Regions from separate parts of the Cupriavidus sp. genome, predicted to be linked through region 2. Evidence: riboswitches for the same ligand, from Rfam matches in the RefSeq annotation. Region 2 holds a riboswitch; the other holds the start of a gene.

Region 1 (7,847 bases), on a different contig from region 2:
CGATACCGAGCGGCAGGGCGCGCGTGCGTACCACTTCCAGCGTTTGCGGCAGCACGTCGTCGGCCACGTAGAACGTGTTCGATGCGTGCTTGTTCACGCGTTGCAGCAGCGTCATGGCTTCGGCCGCGGCGGTGCCTTCATCGAGCATCGACGCATTGGCGATATCCAGGCCGGTCAGGTCAGTGACCATCTGCTGGAAGTTCAGCATGGCTTCCAGGCGACCTTGCGAGATTTCGGGCTGGTAGGGCGTGTACGCGGTGTACCAGGCCGGGTTCTCGAAGATATTGCGCAGGATGACGCCCGGCGTGAGCGTGTTGTAGTAGCCCTGGCCGATAAAGGTCTTGAGCACGCGATTCTTGCCAGCCAGGCCGCGCAGGCGGGCCAGTGCGGCTTCCTCTGTCAGCGGCGCGGTGAATTCACCAAGCGACATGCCATCGCGGCGGCGGATCGCGGCGGGCACCACGGCGTCGATCAGCGCGGCGCGGCTGTCAAAGCCGAGCACCTTGAGCATGTGTTGCTGTTCGGCGGAGTCGGGGCCGATATGGCGAGCGGCGAAGGCGTCGCGCGCCTCCAGTTCGGCCAGCGTGGGCCGTGCACCTTGGGCGGCAGCGTTCATGGGAAGCGGGGCGTTCATGGCAAGGAATCTCGTGGGGCACGCGGCGGCAGGTGGTCAGCCTGGCCGCCGCGCGCGGCATCAAACAGTCAGCGCAATCAGGCGCCGACGCTGGCCTTGTAGGCGTCGACGTTCATCAGGCCGTTCACATCGTCGCCGTTGGCCGGCTTGAGCTTGAACAGCCATGCATCGAATGCGTTGGCGTTGACCGATTCCGGCGCAGCCGAGGCGGCGTCGTTGACGGCGATCACTTCGCCGGCTACCGGCGCGTAGATGTCGGAAGCCGCCTTGACGGACTCCACCACGGCCAGCGCGTCGCCAGCGCCGACCGACTTGCCCACTTCAGGCAGTTCCAGGAATACGATGTCGCCCAGCGCGTCCTGCGCGTGGTCGGTGATGCCGATCGTCAGCGTGCCGTCGGATTCGACGCGCACCCATTCGTGCGACTCGGTGTACTTCAGGTCAGCGGGGAAATTCATGAGGTTCTCCGGGATACAGTGTGTTTCTTGTTTCAAGCACCCGCCGCAGCATGTGGGCTCGAGCGGACGGGTGAAAGGGCGACCGTTGTTGTGAAGCCGGGCGATGCCTCAGCTCACGAGTGCCTTGCCATTGCGCACAAACGGCAGTTTAACCACAGTCGCGGTCAGTTTGCGGTCGCGAATCTCGACCTGGACGTCGGTACCGGGCGTGATCTCGCGGGGCAGGCTGGCAAAAGCGATCGACAGTTGCAGCGACGGGCTGAACGTGCCGCTGGTGATCTCGCCGTCGCCGGCTGCGGTAATGACCTTCTGGTGCGCGCGCAGCACGCCACCCTTGTCGCGCAGGATCAGGCCCGCGAAAGTCTTGCGTTGTCCGTCTTGCTGCAATGCGGCCTTGCCGACGAAATCGCGCTCGCTTTGCAGGTCCACGGTCCAGGACAGGCCCGCGTCGAGCGGCGAGGTGTGAATATCCATGTCCTGGCCATACAGGTTCATGCCGGCTTCCAGGCGCAGCGTGTCGCGTGCGCCCAGGCCGGCAGGGCGTACGCCCGCGGCGGACAGCTTTTCCCAGATCCCGGCGACGTTCTCGGCGGGCACCACCAGCTCGAAACCGTCTTCACCGGTATAGCCGGTACGCGCCACCATCAGTTCGCCCATGCCGGGGTCCTGCACGACGAGCGCATTGAACGGCTTCAGCGCCTCGGCGGGCTGGGTGGACGGGAACGCCTGATAGACCTTGGCGCGCGCATTCGGGCCTTGCACGGCCACGATGGCCAGCTTGCCGGCGCCGGCCGGCGCCACATCGCCGCGGCGCGGGGTGATGGTCACGCCGCTGCCGGTGGCGGCATTGCGCGTCACGATCCATTCGAGATCGCCGACGGCCGTGCTGGCATTCACCACCAGGCGGAAATGGTCCTCGGCAAAGAAGTAGACGATCAGGTCGTCGATCACGCCGCCTTTTTCATCGAGCATGCACGAATACAGTGCCTTGCCCGGTGTTTGCAGCTTGTCCACATTGTTGGCCAGCAGGCCGCGCAGGAAAGCACGTGTGTTGGCGCCATGAAGGTCCACCACGCACATGTGCGAGACGTCGAACATGCCGGCATCGGCGCGCACGGCATTGTGTTCCTCGATCTGCGAGCCGTAGTTGACCGGCATGTCCCAGCCGCCGAAGTCGACCATACGGGCGCCGAGGGCGCGGTGGATAGCGTTGAGGGGCGTGGCCTGGAGCGTCATGGGTATCCTCGGATCGAAAACGAAAAAAGGGTCATCCGCCGCAACGCTCGGCCGCACCAATGTGCAACCAATCCGCTGCGGCGGATGACCCCTCTGTCCTCGATACCTGAGAGATTACAAAGCTTGCGCTTCGTGCGCCCCTTCGGTGGACATGCTCACCCTGCATTCAGCAGCGGCGGATGTCGCTCTCCAGAGTGCGGCATGCATTGTGTGCATGTTGCATGCCGATCCGGTCGGTCCATGGTGCCTGAGAGTTTTTGGGTAGTTCCCCTTCGGCGGCGCAATGACTGCGCGCTCTCCCGGCCGGATGCGCGAGAATGTACGGGACCGGTCTGCCTTTGTCAAACGCGGGCAGCCGGTCTCGCCCCCGGCATTGATCACCGGACCCCCGGCCGGCTAGCGGCGGTCCTTCGTCACCACGTTACCGACCACGCCACCCACGGCCGCACCGCCCAGCGTACCCAGCGCGCTACCGTCGGTCAGTACGGCGCCGCCCAGCGCACCCGCACCCGCGCCGATTGCCGTATTCCGTTGTTTCGGGGTCATGTCGGCGCAACCGGCAAAGGTCACCAGCGTCACGCCGATCAGCGCCACTTTTGAAAGCGTGCGAACTGTTTTCATGATGGGCTCCTTGAGGTCATCGATGTCATCGTTTCCGATGTGTTGAAGTTGTCTCCCGTGACGGTGGCGCAGCGCGCCTGAACCGGGCGGTCGTGATCGATAAGAGGCAAGCTCCATGCCCCGGGTGCGGTCGCTTTACGATTGTTACCGTCGTGAAACGCCTGCTGTCGGACACCGCCGGACAAGCCTGCCGCGGGCTTGAGCGCGTGTTAACATCGACGCCTTTCGCGACACGCCTGCCGCGTGCGCTTTTCGCCCTCTCGCCGGTTTCATTCCCTGCCTCATGACCCACGGACTCAACGCCGCGCAATCCGAAGCCGTCCGCTACCTGGACGGCCCCTGCCTTGTGCTGGCGGGCGCCGGCTCCGGCAAGACGCGCGTGATCACGCAGAAAATTGCCCACCTGATCGAGGACAAGGGGTTCGAGCCACGTCACATTGCGGCGGTGACCTTCACCAACAAGGCGGCCAAGGAAATGCAGGAGCGCATTGGCAAGCTCATGGAGGGCAAGACCACGCGCGAAGGGAAGCGCATTCCACTCAAGCAGCTGACCGTTTGTACGTTTCACTCGCTCGGCGTGCAAATCTTGCGCATGGAAGCCGAGCATGTCGGGTTGAAGCCGCAGTTCTCGATCATGGATTCGGACGACTGCTTCGGTCTGGTGCAGGAGCAACTGGGCACCACCGACAAGAAGCTGATCCGCAGTGTGCAGGGCACCATCTCGCTGTGGAAGAACGGCATGGTCGATCCCGAGACGGCGCTCGCGCAGGCGGCCAACGCCGATGAGCACCAGGCGGCCATGGTGTATCGCAACTACGTGGCCACGCTGCATGCCTACCAGGCGGTGGATTTCGACGACCTGATCCGCCTGCCCGCCGAACTGTTCGCGCGCGATGAAGCGGTGCGACTGAAATGGCAGAACCGGCTGCGCTATTTCCTGGTCGACGAATACCAGGACACCAACGCCTGCCAGTATCAACTGCTGAAGCTGTTGGCAGGCGGCTCGCATTTGCGCGCACCGGCGTTCACCGCGGTGGGTGACGACGACCAGGCCATCTATGGCTGGCGCGGTGCCACGCTCGACAACCTGCGTTTGCTGCAGACCGATTTCCCCGATCTCAAGGTCGTCAAGCTCGAACAGAACTACCGTTCGACGGTGCGCATCCTGGAGGCGGCCAATGCGGTGATCGCCAACAATCCAAAGCTGTTCGACAAGAAGCTGTGGTCGGAGCACGGCATGGGCGACCCGATTGCCGTGCACCCGATGAACGACGAAGAGCACGAGGCGGAGTCGGTGGTGTTCCGCTTGTCGGCGCACAAGTTTGAACGGCGCGCGCAGTTTCGCGATTACGCGATCCTCTATCGCGGCAATCACCAGGCGCGGCTCTTCGAACAGATCCTGCGCCGCGAGCGGATTCCGTATGTGCTGTCCGGTGGCCAGAGCTTTTTCGACAAGGCCGAGATCAAGGACATCTGTTCCTACCTTCGCTTGATTGCGAATCCCGACGATGATCCTGCGTTCATCCGCGCGATCACCACGCCACGGCGCGGGGTCGGCAATACCACGCTGGAAGTGCTCGGCACGTTCGCGGGGCAGGCCAAGGTATCGCTGTTTGAAGCCGCGATGATGGGTGGCATCGAGGCGAAGCTGCAGCCGCGCCAGCTGGAACCGTTGCGCGTGTTCTGCGAATCGATGGTGCGGCTGGCCGATCGCGCGGAGAAGGATCCGGCCACGGTGTTGCTCGATGACATGATGGAAGGCATTCACTACGAAGCCTATCTGTACGACACCTTCGACGAACGGCAGGCGCAATCACGCTGGACCAACACGCTCGAGTTCCTGGACTGGCTCAAGCGCAAGGGCACGCGGCCCGAAGCGGAAGGCGAGGGCGAGGCCACCGGCTTCGACAATGCCGATGGCTTTGGCGACGAAGGCAAGAACCTGCTCGAACTGACGCAGACCGTGGCGCTGATGAGCATGCTCGAAGGGCGCGAGGAAGATCCCGATGCGGTGCGGCTGTCGACGCTGCATGCGTCCAAGGGCCTCGAATACCCGCACGTGTTCCTGGTGGGCGTGGAAGAGGGCATCCTGCCCCATTCCCGCGAAGACGAGGACATGGGCGACGACAAGATCGAGGAAGAGCGCCGGCTGATGTATGTGGGGATTACGCGCGCGCAGCGTAGCCTGCAGATCAGCTGGTGCAAGAAGCGCAAGCGTGCACGTGAAACCTACTCGGTCGAGCCATCGCGCTTTATCGCCGAGATGAAACTCGACGATGGCCCGGCGGTGCCCCAGGACGAAACCCCGGCGATGAGCCCCAAGGACCGGCTGGCCGGACTCAAGGCATTGCTCGGCAAGCCCGCCGGCTGAGTTTGATACAAGCCTGACAAGATTTCGGCGCGCAGGCTGACTACGATTGCATCGCGCAAGAACGTTTTCGGCGTTCCTGCGCCACACCGTGCCCGCCCTTCGGTGACGGTGTGGCTGGGCGCATGCGAGCCCGGCTTCTTCCCTGTTGAGCGCTCCTGGTTGCGGCAGCACCGGGAGCGTTTTTTTCGAATCCCCTATGTGCTTTTCTCCCCTCTCCCGCGAGCGGGAGAGGGGCCGGGGGAGAGGGCAAGCCTCTCAAATCCCAATAGCGCGCTGCATGTGTCGCTCAATGCACGTATCAATCCTGATACAAAGCCGGCATTCCCTGTAATAGGCTAGCTGGTACATTGGCCGATCAAATTTTTCGCCTCGTATCGTTGCTGCCCATCATGGATCTTTCTCCCAACCTGCCCGTCCGCCTGCTGATCGTCGACGACGATCCCCAGATTCGCACCATGCTGGCCGAATACCTGGCCACGTTCGGCATGGAAGCCGACGGTGCGGAAGGCGGCGCGGCGATGCGCGCGGCACTGGGAAAGCAGGAATACGACCTCGTGATCCTGGACCTGTCCCTGCCCGGTGAGAACGGCCTGACGCTGTGCCGCGAGATTCGCGAGAGCAGCAACCTGCCCGTGATCATGCTGACTGCGCGCGCGGAACTGGCCGACCGCGTGGTCGGGCTGGAGGTAGGCGCGGACGACTACGTGACCAAGCCGTTCGAGATGCGCGAGCTCGTGGCGCGTATCCATACCGTGCTGCGCCGCAGCCGTAGTGAAGTGCGACGCCCGGCATCGACGTCGGCCGGCCACGAAACACGTTTCGGTTGCTGGCGCCTGAATACCACGCTGCGCCAACTGGTCGATGCCGAGGAGACCGTGGTGCCGCTGTCCAACGCGGAGTTCCGGCTGTTGCTGACCTTCATTGAAAACCCGAACCGCGTGCTCGATCGGGAAATGCTGATCAACAACGCGCGCGGCCGCGACCTCGATGTATTCGACCGCAGCATCGACCTGCTGGTGTCACGCCTGCGGCAGAAACTGCGCGACGATCCGCGTGACTCGGCACTGATCCGCACCGTGCGTGGTGAAGGCTACGTCTTCACCGGCAACGTGGAGCACTGAACGCATGGCTGCTGCGACCCCGCCGTCAGCCGACGGCGCTTCGGTAGTCAGGCCCGAGCCGCCGGGCGACAACGTTGCGGGCCGGCGCCGGTTCAATTCGATGTTCATGCGGTTGTTCTTCGTAATGACCGCCATCATGCTGGCCGTGCATGTGCTGGGCGTGACCGTGATCGAGAGCGTGTTCCCGCGCCCCGGTTCCGAGCGCTACATGGAACGCATGCGCCGTGCCGCGTCGGAGGCCGAAGCGGCTGGCCAGCTCGCGCCCGACCGGCCACCGCATCCGCTGGAAGGCATTTTTGCACCCGATCGACCGCCAGGTCCGCCACCGGGCATGCGCGGGGGCGAACCGTTCGACTTCGACGGGCCGCCGTTGCGACCCGACGCGTTTCGCGAGCGCGGTCCCGGCGATCGTCCACCGGGACCGCCGCCGGGTTTCCATATCCGCGGCATCTGGCCACCGCATCTGGGCCTGCTGTTCCAGCTCGCGGCCATCCTGATTGCGTCGTGGGCCGGCGCACGCCTGCTGGCGCGGCCAGTGCAGCAACTGGCCAGTGGCGCGAACCGCCTTGCGCAGGATGTTCATGCGCCGCCGCTCGACGAGGACAACGGTCCCGCCGAAGCGCGTGAGGCCACGCGCGCGCTGAACCTGATGCAGCAACGCATCCGCACGCAGCTCGCGCAGCAATCGCGTTTCCTGGCAGCGGTGTCGCATGACCTGCGCACGCCGCTGACGCGCATGAGCCTGCGTATCGAGCGTATCGAGGACAACAACGTTCGGTATCGGCTGCGCCAGGACCTGGCCGAGATGAATGGCCTGATCGATGCGACGCTTTACTACCTGCGTGAACGCGACGATGCCACCGGCCCGCGCCAGCGCGTGGACGTGCTGGCACTGCTGCAGGCAGTTGTCGACGATGCGCAGGAGATCGGGCAGGACGTGCGCTTGTCCGGCGAAGCGGCACCGCTGCTGGCGTACCCCACGGAATTGCGTCGTGCGGTGGTCAACCTGGTGGAGAACGCGCACCGCTATGGCGGTGCGGCGCACATCATCCTGGCCGACAGCCCCGAGCGTGTCACGATCGATGTCTGCGATAACGGTCCGGGTATTCCACCCGCCGAGTTGCAACGCGTGCTCGAACCGTTCTATCGCGTGGAGTCGTCACGCAGCCGCGCCACTGGCGGCGTGGGCATGGGTCTGTCGATTGCGGCCGATATCGTGGCGCGTCATGGCGGAGAACTGAAGCTGACGAACCGGCTCGAAGGTGGGCTGCGCGTCAGCATCACGCTGCCGCGCGCATAGCCGGAAAATCAGGCGCGCTGCGGCAGGCCGCTCTTGCCGATCGGTGCCAGTTGCACGTACTGGGACCCGCGCAAGCCACGCGTGAAATCGAGCGTGAAATCGCCCA
Region 2 (7,847 bases):
ACAGCATCTGGCCACCACCTTGACGCTAGACCAGGTGAAGGCCGACGACTTCGACGCGGTCTTCTATCCCGGCGGGCATGGTCCGTTATGGGACCTCACGGAAGACAAACGCTCCATCGCGCTGATCGAGGCCTTCGATCGCGCCGGCAAACCGGTCGCGGCGGTGTGCCATGCACCGGGCGTGCTGCGCCATGTAAAGGGCGCCGACGGCCAGCCGCTGGTCAAGGGTCGCAAGGTCACCGGCTTCACCAATTCCGAAGAAGACGCCGTGCAACTGACCAGCGTGGTGCCGTACCTCGTGGAAGACGTGCTGAAGCAGAACGGCGGACAGTTCTCACGTACCGACGACTGGGGCAGCTACGCGGTGGTCGACGGGCGGCTGGTCACGGGGCAGAACCCGGCATCGTCGGATGCCGCCGCGCATGAACTGCTGAAGCTGCTCAAGTAGGCGCAGCGGCCGCGCCGTACCGCGTGCACATACGCATTGGCGGTATCGCTAACGCCTAGCGCGTGCGGCGTGGCTTGGCGCAGTGCCGTACTTCGCGCGTGAATTGCGCGCAGGCGTGTGTCATCAGGTCTTCCGAGCGATAGACCAGGAAGACCTGGAAATCGGGCATCTCGTCGAGAATCGGCAAGCGCACCAGCGCTTGCGGATCGAGCTTGAGCGGGCCGGTGCCATCGAACACGTAGTTCGACCACACGCTGATCAGGTCCGTCTTGGTCGCCAGTTGCAAACCCAACAAGTTCGATGCGCTCTGCACGATACGCTTGGGCATGTCGAGCTTGTGCAGGCGCATCAGGCTGGCCAGTGGGCTGCCCGGATCGTCGAGCGGATCGAGTGTGAGCCAGTCCGCGTCGAGCAGCGCACGCAATCGCCGCGCGCGCCGCAACGGATGCCCGGGCCGCACGGCCAGACCCATGCCCACCGAGAACAGCGGCTCCCACTCCATGCCGCCGCCACCGGGACCGCTGTTGGTCGAGATCAGCCCGAGGTCGAGCCGACCTTCGCGCAAGCCTTCCAGGATCTGCTGCGGCCGCAACTCCATCGCACGCAGCGTCACATTCGGATATTGCTGCCGATACACCGCCATTGCATCAGGCAAGGCCGCGCTCGATGCCACGGCGGTAAAGCCAATGTGCAGTTGTGCCTCGGCATGCCCGCGAATCGATTCGATATCTTCCAGCGCATGGCGCAGTTCCTGTTCCACCACGGTTGCGCGCCGCACCAGCGCCACACCGTATGCAGTCAGGCTGACGCCGCGTACCGAGCGCGTCATCAACGTCACGCCCAGTTCCCGTTCCAGTTCGGCAATCGCTTTCGATAGTGCCGGTTGCGAGGTATGCAGGCTGCGTGCGGCCTCATGCATGCTGCCGTGCTGGGCTACGGCCATCAGCACACGCAGTTGTTGCAGCTTCATTCGGGTTCCTCCTGGCTCGTGAGCCTTTTCTTATGATCAGTTTGATCGATGCCTTGCCGTGGTGCGCGCATGCGCGAATGTCGTGCACGCCATCGGAAAATGCGCCGCCTAGGTACTAGTCCCGATGGTGCGCCGACAATGATGATGACGGTGATGCCATAACGTTATCACCATGAAAATATATGATTTTCAGGCCGGCGTGTTTGCCTGAATACTGCATCGCCAAGGACATGCCCTGCCCTTTGCGCGATGGATGCCAGCACATACGGTCTCCACGATTCCCCCAAAACCAGTTCGTGGAGTACCCGCATGAACGACGCAACCCTGCCCGCCGGCGCGCCGCTCGCAACATCCGCATCATCCACCGCACCAGCCACAGGATCCGCCACGCCAGCGCGGCCCGCGGCACGGCAGAGCCAGTTCCGCCTGATTGCCGCCTGCTCGATCGGCAATGCGCTGGAGATGTTCGATTTCACGGTGTACAGCTTCTTCTCGCTGCTGATCGGCAAGCTGTTCTTTCCATCCGATAGCCCGTACGGTTCGCTGTTGCTGGCCGTGGCCACGTTCGGCATCGGCTTCATCATGCGCCCACTTGGTGGCGTGGTGATCGGCAACTACGCAGACCGTCGCGGTCGCAAGGCAGCCATGTCGCTGACCATTGGGCTGATGGTAATCGGCACGCTGTGCATTGCGTTGGCGCCGACGTATGCCGTGGCCGGTGTGTATGGCTCCCTCACGATCCTGGCAGGCCGCCTGTTGCAGGGCTTCTCGCTTGGTGGCGAAATCGGTGCCTCCACTGCCATGCTGATGGAGGGTGGCGATGTGAAGGGCCGCGGCTGGCGCGTCAGCTGGCAGATTGGCAGCCAGGGTATTTCCGCGCTGGCCGGCGCGGCCACCGGTGCCACGCTCTACGCCGTGTTGTCCACCGAGGCACTCGAAAGCTGGGGCTGGCGCGTGCCGTTCCTGCTGGGCTTGCTGATTGCACCGGTGGGACTCTATATCCGCGCCAAGCTCGATGAAACGCACGAGGCCGATGCCCATGCACCGAGCCCGGTCGGCGAACTGTTCCGCCGCCATGCAGGCAAGGTGGCGCTGGGCATCCTGTCCACCACCGCGGGTACCGCAACGATGTACCTCGTGGTGTTCTTCATGCCCACATACATGATTCGCGTGCTCCATATGCCGACCTCGCTGTCGTACCTGTCGGGGTGCGTCACCGGTGTCACGCTGCTGGTGGTCTCGCTGATCGCCGGCAAGCTGGCAGACCGGCTTACCTACCGCAAGCCGCTGGTGGCCGGCTCGCTGCTGTTCAGCCTGGTCGCCGTCTATCCCGCGTTCTGGCTCATGAACACCTATCCGAGCGTACCGCTGGTGCTGGGCCTGTCCGCACTGCTGACTGCCAGCATCAACCTGGGCACCACGCCGATGTTCCTGATGCTGCTCGAAATGCTGCCGGCTGGCGTGCGTGCCACGGGGCTGGCCGTGATCTACAGCGTGGGGGTGACCGTATTCGGCGGCTCCTCGCAGTTCATCGTCACATGGCTGCTGGCCAAGACCGGCAACCCGATGTCCCCTGCCTTCTACATGATGGCGTGCGGGCTGCTGGCGCTGGTCGCCGTGCTGCGCATTGCCGAGAAACGCGAACACTGATTCCCAAGATCCTCCAAGGAAACCCACATGACCCGCGAATCCACGCTTACCCCGTTCCAGTTGCTGCCGCACCTGCTGCCGGCCATCGACACCGAAACCTTCGTCAATATCCGCCGCCAGATCCATGCGCAGCCCGAGCTTGGCTTTGAAGTTGGTGCCACCAGCAAGCTCGTGGCCACCTTGCTGGAAAGCTGGGGCTACGAAGTGCATACCGGTATCGGCAAGAGCGGTGTGGTGGGGCAACTCAAGGTCGGCAACGGCACGCGCCGGCTCGGAATCCGCGCCGACATGGACGCGCTGCCAATCGTCGAGGCCACGGGCCTGCCCTATGCCAGCAAGACGCACGGCCGCATGCATGCGTGCGGCCATGATGGCCATACCGCAATCCTGCTGGCGGCGGCCAAGGCTCTTGCCGATTCGCGCAGCTTCGACGGCACGCTGAACGTAATTTTCCAGCCCGACGAAGAGAACCTGTGCGGTGCGCGCGCAATGATCGAGGACGGCCTGTTCGAGCGCTTTCCATGCGATGCCATCTACGCGCTGCACAACATGCCCGGTGTGCCGGCCGGTTCGTTCCGCGTGCTGACGGGTCCGGTAAGCCTGTCGTCCGATGTGGCCGACATCACCATCCGGGGTGTAGGCGGGCACGGCGCGATGCCGCATCGCTCGAAGGACCCGATTGCCGCGTCTGCCGCCATCATCACGGCCTTGCAGACCGTGGTGGCGCGTAATGTGGCGCCCGACGATACGGCCGTGGTCTCGGTCGGCTTTATCCATGCCGGTGCCACGCACAACGTGATTCCCGAGGAAGTGAAGCTCGGCCTCAATATCCGCGCCGCGCGGCCTGAAACACGCGCGCTGGTGGAGGCACGCATTTTCGATATCGTGAGCCTGACGGCACAAGCCCATGGCGTGACCGCGCAGATCGACTATCGGCAACTGACGCCGCCGATGGTCAATGCCGAAGTCCCGACTGCGCTGGCCGCGGACGTCTGCAAGGAACTGGTTGGCGACGACCAGGTCGTGACCCAGGCACCGAAGGGCCTGAACGGCAGCGAGGATTTTGCGTGGATGCTCAATGCGGTGCCCGGCTGCTACCTGATCCTGGGCAATGGCGAGGGCGAGTTCGGCGGGTGCATGGTGCACAACCCCGGCTATGACTTCAACGACCAGGTGCTGCCACTGGGTGCCGCGGCATGGGTGCGGCTGGCGCAACGATTCCTGGTAGCCGCAGCCTGAAGATCTGTGGCATAGTTGTCACCGTTGTGTCCCGCGATATCGGGAGAGCCCGTGTCTGTCACCCGGCAGGCGCGGCGCCGAAGGAGCAACCGCCCCGGAAACTCTCAGGCAAAAGGACCGGTATCGCCAGTGCACTCTGAAGAACCCCGGCTTGTACGTCAGCCGGCGGTACCGAAGGAGCAAGCGATGCACGCGCAAGCCAGGTCTTGCGCGCTGCGCGCGAATCTCTCAGGTCAAGGACAGAGGGGGCGTCCGCGAAGCGCATGGTGCGCCGTGGACTGCCATCCCATGACGTCCTGGAAGACCTTCTCATGAAATCCATTGCAGTGATTGGCGGCGGGATTACCGGCGTCACGACCGCTTACGCTCTCGCCAAGCGCGGGTTCTCCGTCACGCTGTTCGAACGCCATCGCTATGCGGCGATGGAAACGTCGTTTGCCAACGGCGGGCAATTGTCGGCATCGAATGCCGAAGTCTGGACGCACTGGTCCACGCTGGCCAAGGGCATCAAGTGGATGCTGCGCAACGATGCGCCGCTGCTGGTCAACCCGCGTCCGAGCTGGCACAAGCTGAGCTGGTTTGCCGAGTTCATCGCGTCGATGCCGCACTATCGCGCCAACACGGTCGAAACCGCACGGCTGGCCATTGCCGCGCGGCAGCACCTGTTCGCGTGGGCCGATGCCGAAGGCATCGACTTCGATCTGAAGCGGCGCGGCATCCTGCATATCTATCGCAACAAGGCCGGCTTCGATCATGCGGGTAGCGTGTCGAAACTGCTGGCCGAGGGCGGCCTGGAACGCCGCGCGGTCACGCCCGACGAGATGCGTGCGATCGAGCCGACGCTGGCCGGGCAGTACTACGGTGGCTACTTCACCGAGAGCGACTCGACGGGCGACATCCACAAATTCACCAACGGCCTGGCAGTTGCGATCCGTCGCCTGGAAGTGCAGACGCTTTACAACCAGGATGTGCGCTCGGTATCGACGACGGGCCGCCGCGCCACGGTCGTGTCCGCGGAAGACGGCCTGCCCGCCTCACACGAGTTCGATGGCGTGGTGGTCTGTGCGGGCGTGGCCAGTCGCACCTTCGCACAGCAACTGGGCGATCGCGTGAACATCTATCCCGTCAAGGGCTACTCGATCACCGTGAACCTGAACGACGCCGAAAGCCAGGCCAGCGCGCCCGTGGTGAGCCTGCTCGACGATGAAACCAAGCTCGTGACCAGCCGCCTGGGTGTGGACCGCTTCCGCGTGGCCGGCACGGCCGAATTCAACGGCATCAATCGCGATATTCGCGCGGACCGGATTCGTCCGCTGATCGACTGGGTGCACGCATGCTTCCCCGGCGTGAGCACGCGCAACGTAGTGCCCTGGGCAGGGCTGCGTCCCATGATGCCAAACATGATGCCGCGCGTAGGACGTGGCCATGCGGCAAACGTGTTCTACAACACCGGGCATGGGCATCTGGGCTGGACGCTGTCGGCCGTTACGGCGGAGATGGTCGGGGATGTCGTGCGGCAGTCGGCGGCGCAGGAGGATGGGCGCGTGGTGGTTGGTGGTGGTGCGCAAGGAGTGAGGGCTGGGGCAGCTTGACGCGCCCTGCCCTCTCCCCCGCCCCTCTCCCGCTCGCGGGAGAGGGCCAGCGCATCAATAACCGACCGCGCTGAACTGCCCTTTCTGGGCCTTATAAATGAAAAAGCCCCGCTCGTTGAGCGGGGCTTTCGAATTGGTGCCCAGAAGAGGACTCGAACCTCCACAGTGTTGCCACCGCTAGGACCTGAACCTAGTGCGTCTACCAATTCCGCCATCTGGGCTTCGTTTCGCTGCATTACTGCTGCGACGCGAGCCGCGAATTCTACAGAAGCTTTGGGAATTTGCAAGCCCTTTCTTGCAGCAACTGCGGATCAGCTATTCAAACCCCAAGATACACGCTGCCGTCGAGCACGTAGCGGTTGCGGCCGGCACGTTTGGCACGGTACATCGCACTGTCCGCGCGGTGCAGCAATGGCTCAAGGCGCGGCGCTTCCGGCACCGCGCATACCGCGCCCACGCTGATCGTGACGAAGGGCTGCACCGGCGTGCCATGGTGGGAAATGCCAAGCTCCCGTACCGCTGCCACCATGGCACGCGCGATATTGCGCGTTTCCTCGATGCTGGAATCCGGCAGCACCACGGCAAACTCCTCGCCGCCTAGCCTTGCGCAGAACTGCGCGCCACGCAGCGCGCGCGTCAGCGCCAGTGCCACTTGCCGCAGGCATTCGTCACCGGCCGGATGCCCATAGAGGTCGTTGTACTGCTTGAACAGATCGACGTCGAGGATCAGCAGGCCGATCTCCTTGCCGCGCTCGCAGGCACGCGCCACGGCGACTAGTGACTCGCGCTGGAAGTAGCGGCGGTTCGGGATGCCGGTCAGCGCGTCGATATCGAGGTCCGCCTGTACGCGCGAGAGTTGCTCGGCAGTTTCGCCAAGCTGGGTGGCCAACGCCAGTTCACGCGACTGGTAGCGGCTGATATCGCGCATGAACACGAGCAGGCCGATCTGCTTACCGTCCATGCGGCGCACCGGCTCGACGGTCAGTTCATAGGCCGCGCCTTCAGGAATATATGGCAGCGCATCGCCGGGCCCATTCAGCGCATCGTGCCATCCCGGCGGCGGAAGCTGGCCATGACGTAGCTCAGTCATCAGCGCAATCGCCGCCGGATTGAATTCGACAATGCGTCCGTCGGCGCCCAGGATCACGCAGCCTTCGCGAATCGTGTCGAATACGCGTAGCCGCGCATAGTGGCCGGTGTCCTCCAGATGCGTGCGCAACGCGCAGATCCAGACCAGCACGGTCATCAGTGAAAACGTGGCCGGCGTCAGATCGCCACCGAGTGGTCCGGTCCAGCGGTACAGGTAGGCGACATGCGTGACCAGCGGCAGCAGCAGGCCAGCCATCAGCACATTGCGTCCCCGAACCGACAACGCCGCATTGGGAACCTTGGCCGTGGCCAGGAAATACATGCTGAGGCCGAGCAGTGCGTAGGTCCACGCCGCTGCGGCCGTATAGCCGATGCCGTGATGGAAAACCGCGCCTGGCGCCACGCCGGGTGGCATCAGGTCGATCGAGGTCCAGATCAGGCGATGGCGCTCGTTTGTGAATACCAGCGCCACGGTCAATACCGCGACCAGTACCGGCACCCATAACAGCGACCATGGCACGACAAAGCGCGGCCGACTGACATGCACCATGGCCACCAGCCACCCGATCGGTACCGCGACGATCCCGAGGTACTGGAACTTGGCCCAGAAAATCCGGCCTGCCAACTCGGTCTCGCTGATTTCCAGCAGGCGGCCACCGCTCCAGATGGTTACGCCAGCCGCCAGGACCAGGAACGCGCGGACGGTTGGATCATCGCGCCGCGGCCAGGCGGCGACGGCCATGCCCGCACTGCACACCACGGCAATGGTCAGGCAAAGGACGAGAGGATACGATGGCATGAAGATTGGCCGTACCGGATGTCGACCCCGTCCGGCAGTGCGGGGCGAACCATTATAGGC

What was found. Region 2 has a riboswitch for glycine ahead of ACO550_RS09470 (D-amino acid dehydrogenase). Riboswitches for the same ligand answer to the same signal wherever they lie in the genome.
Region 1: another riboswitch for glycine. It lies ahead of gcvT (glycine cleavage system aminomethyltransferase GcvT); the one in region 2 lies ahead of ACO550_RS09470 (D-amino acid dehydrogenase).

Annotation. Positions count from the first base shown of each region.
Region 1 covers NZ_DBHKYV010000012.1:114,420-122,266, reverse strand. Annotated here, with positions in the region: gene gcvP (aminomethyl-transferring glycine dehydrogenase) at 1-634, opposite strand, end outside; gene gcvH (glycine cleavage system protein GcvH) at 712-1,092, opposite strand; gene gcvT (glycine cleavage system aminomethyltransferase GcvT) at 1,201-2,328, opposite strand; glycine riboswitch at 2,412-2,531, opposite strand; glycine riboswitch at 2,553-2,640, opposite strand; gene ACO550_RS17040 (YMGG-like glycine zipper-containing protein) at 2,725-2,949, opposite strand; gene ACO550_RS17035 (UvrD-helicase domain-containing protein) at 3,233-5,320, shown strand; gene ACO550_RS17030 (response regulator) at 5,710-6,441, shown strand; gene ACO550_RS17025 (ATP-binding protein) at 6,446-7,741, shown strand; gene ACO550_RS17020 (ABC transporter substrate-binding protein) at 7,750-7,847, opposite strand, start outside.
Region 2 covers NZ_DBHKYV010000004.1:208,121-215,967, reverse strand. Annotated here, with positions in the region: gene ACO550_RS09490 (DJ-1/PfpI family protein) at 1-448, shown strand, start outside; gene ACO550_RS09485 (LysR substrate-binding domain-containing protein) at 504-1,418, opposite strand; gene ACO550_RS09480 (MFS transporter) at 1,728-3,068, shown strand; gene ACO550_RS09475 (amidohydrolase) at 3,096-4,307, shown strand; glycine riboswitch at 4,338-4,437, shown strand; glycine riboswitch at 4,438-4,560, shown strand; gene ACO550_RS09470 (D-amino acid dehydrogenase) at 4,571-5,899, shown strand; tRNA gene ACO550_RS09465 (tRNA-Leu) at 6,034-6,120, opposite strand; gene ACO550_RS09460 (GGDEF domain-containing protein) at 6,219-7,787, opposite strand.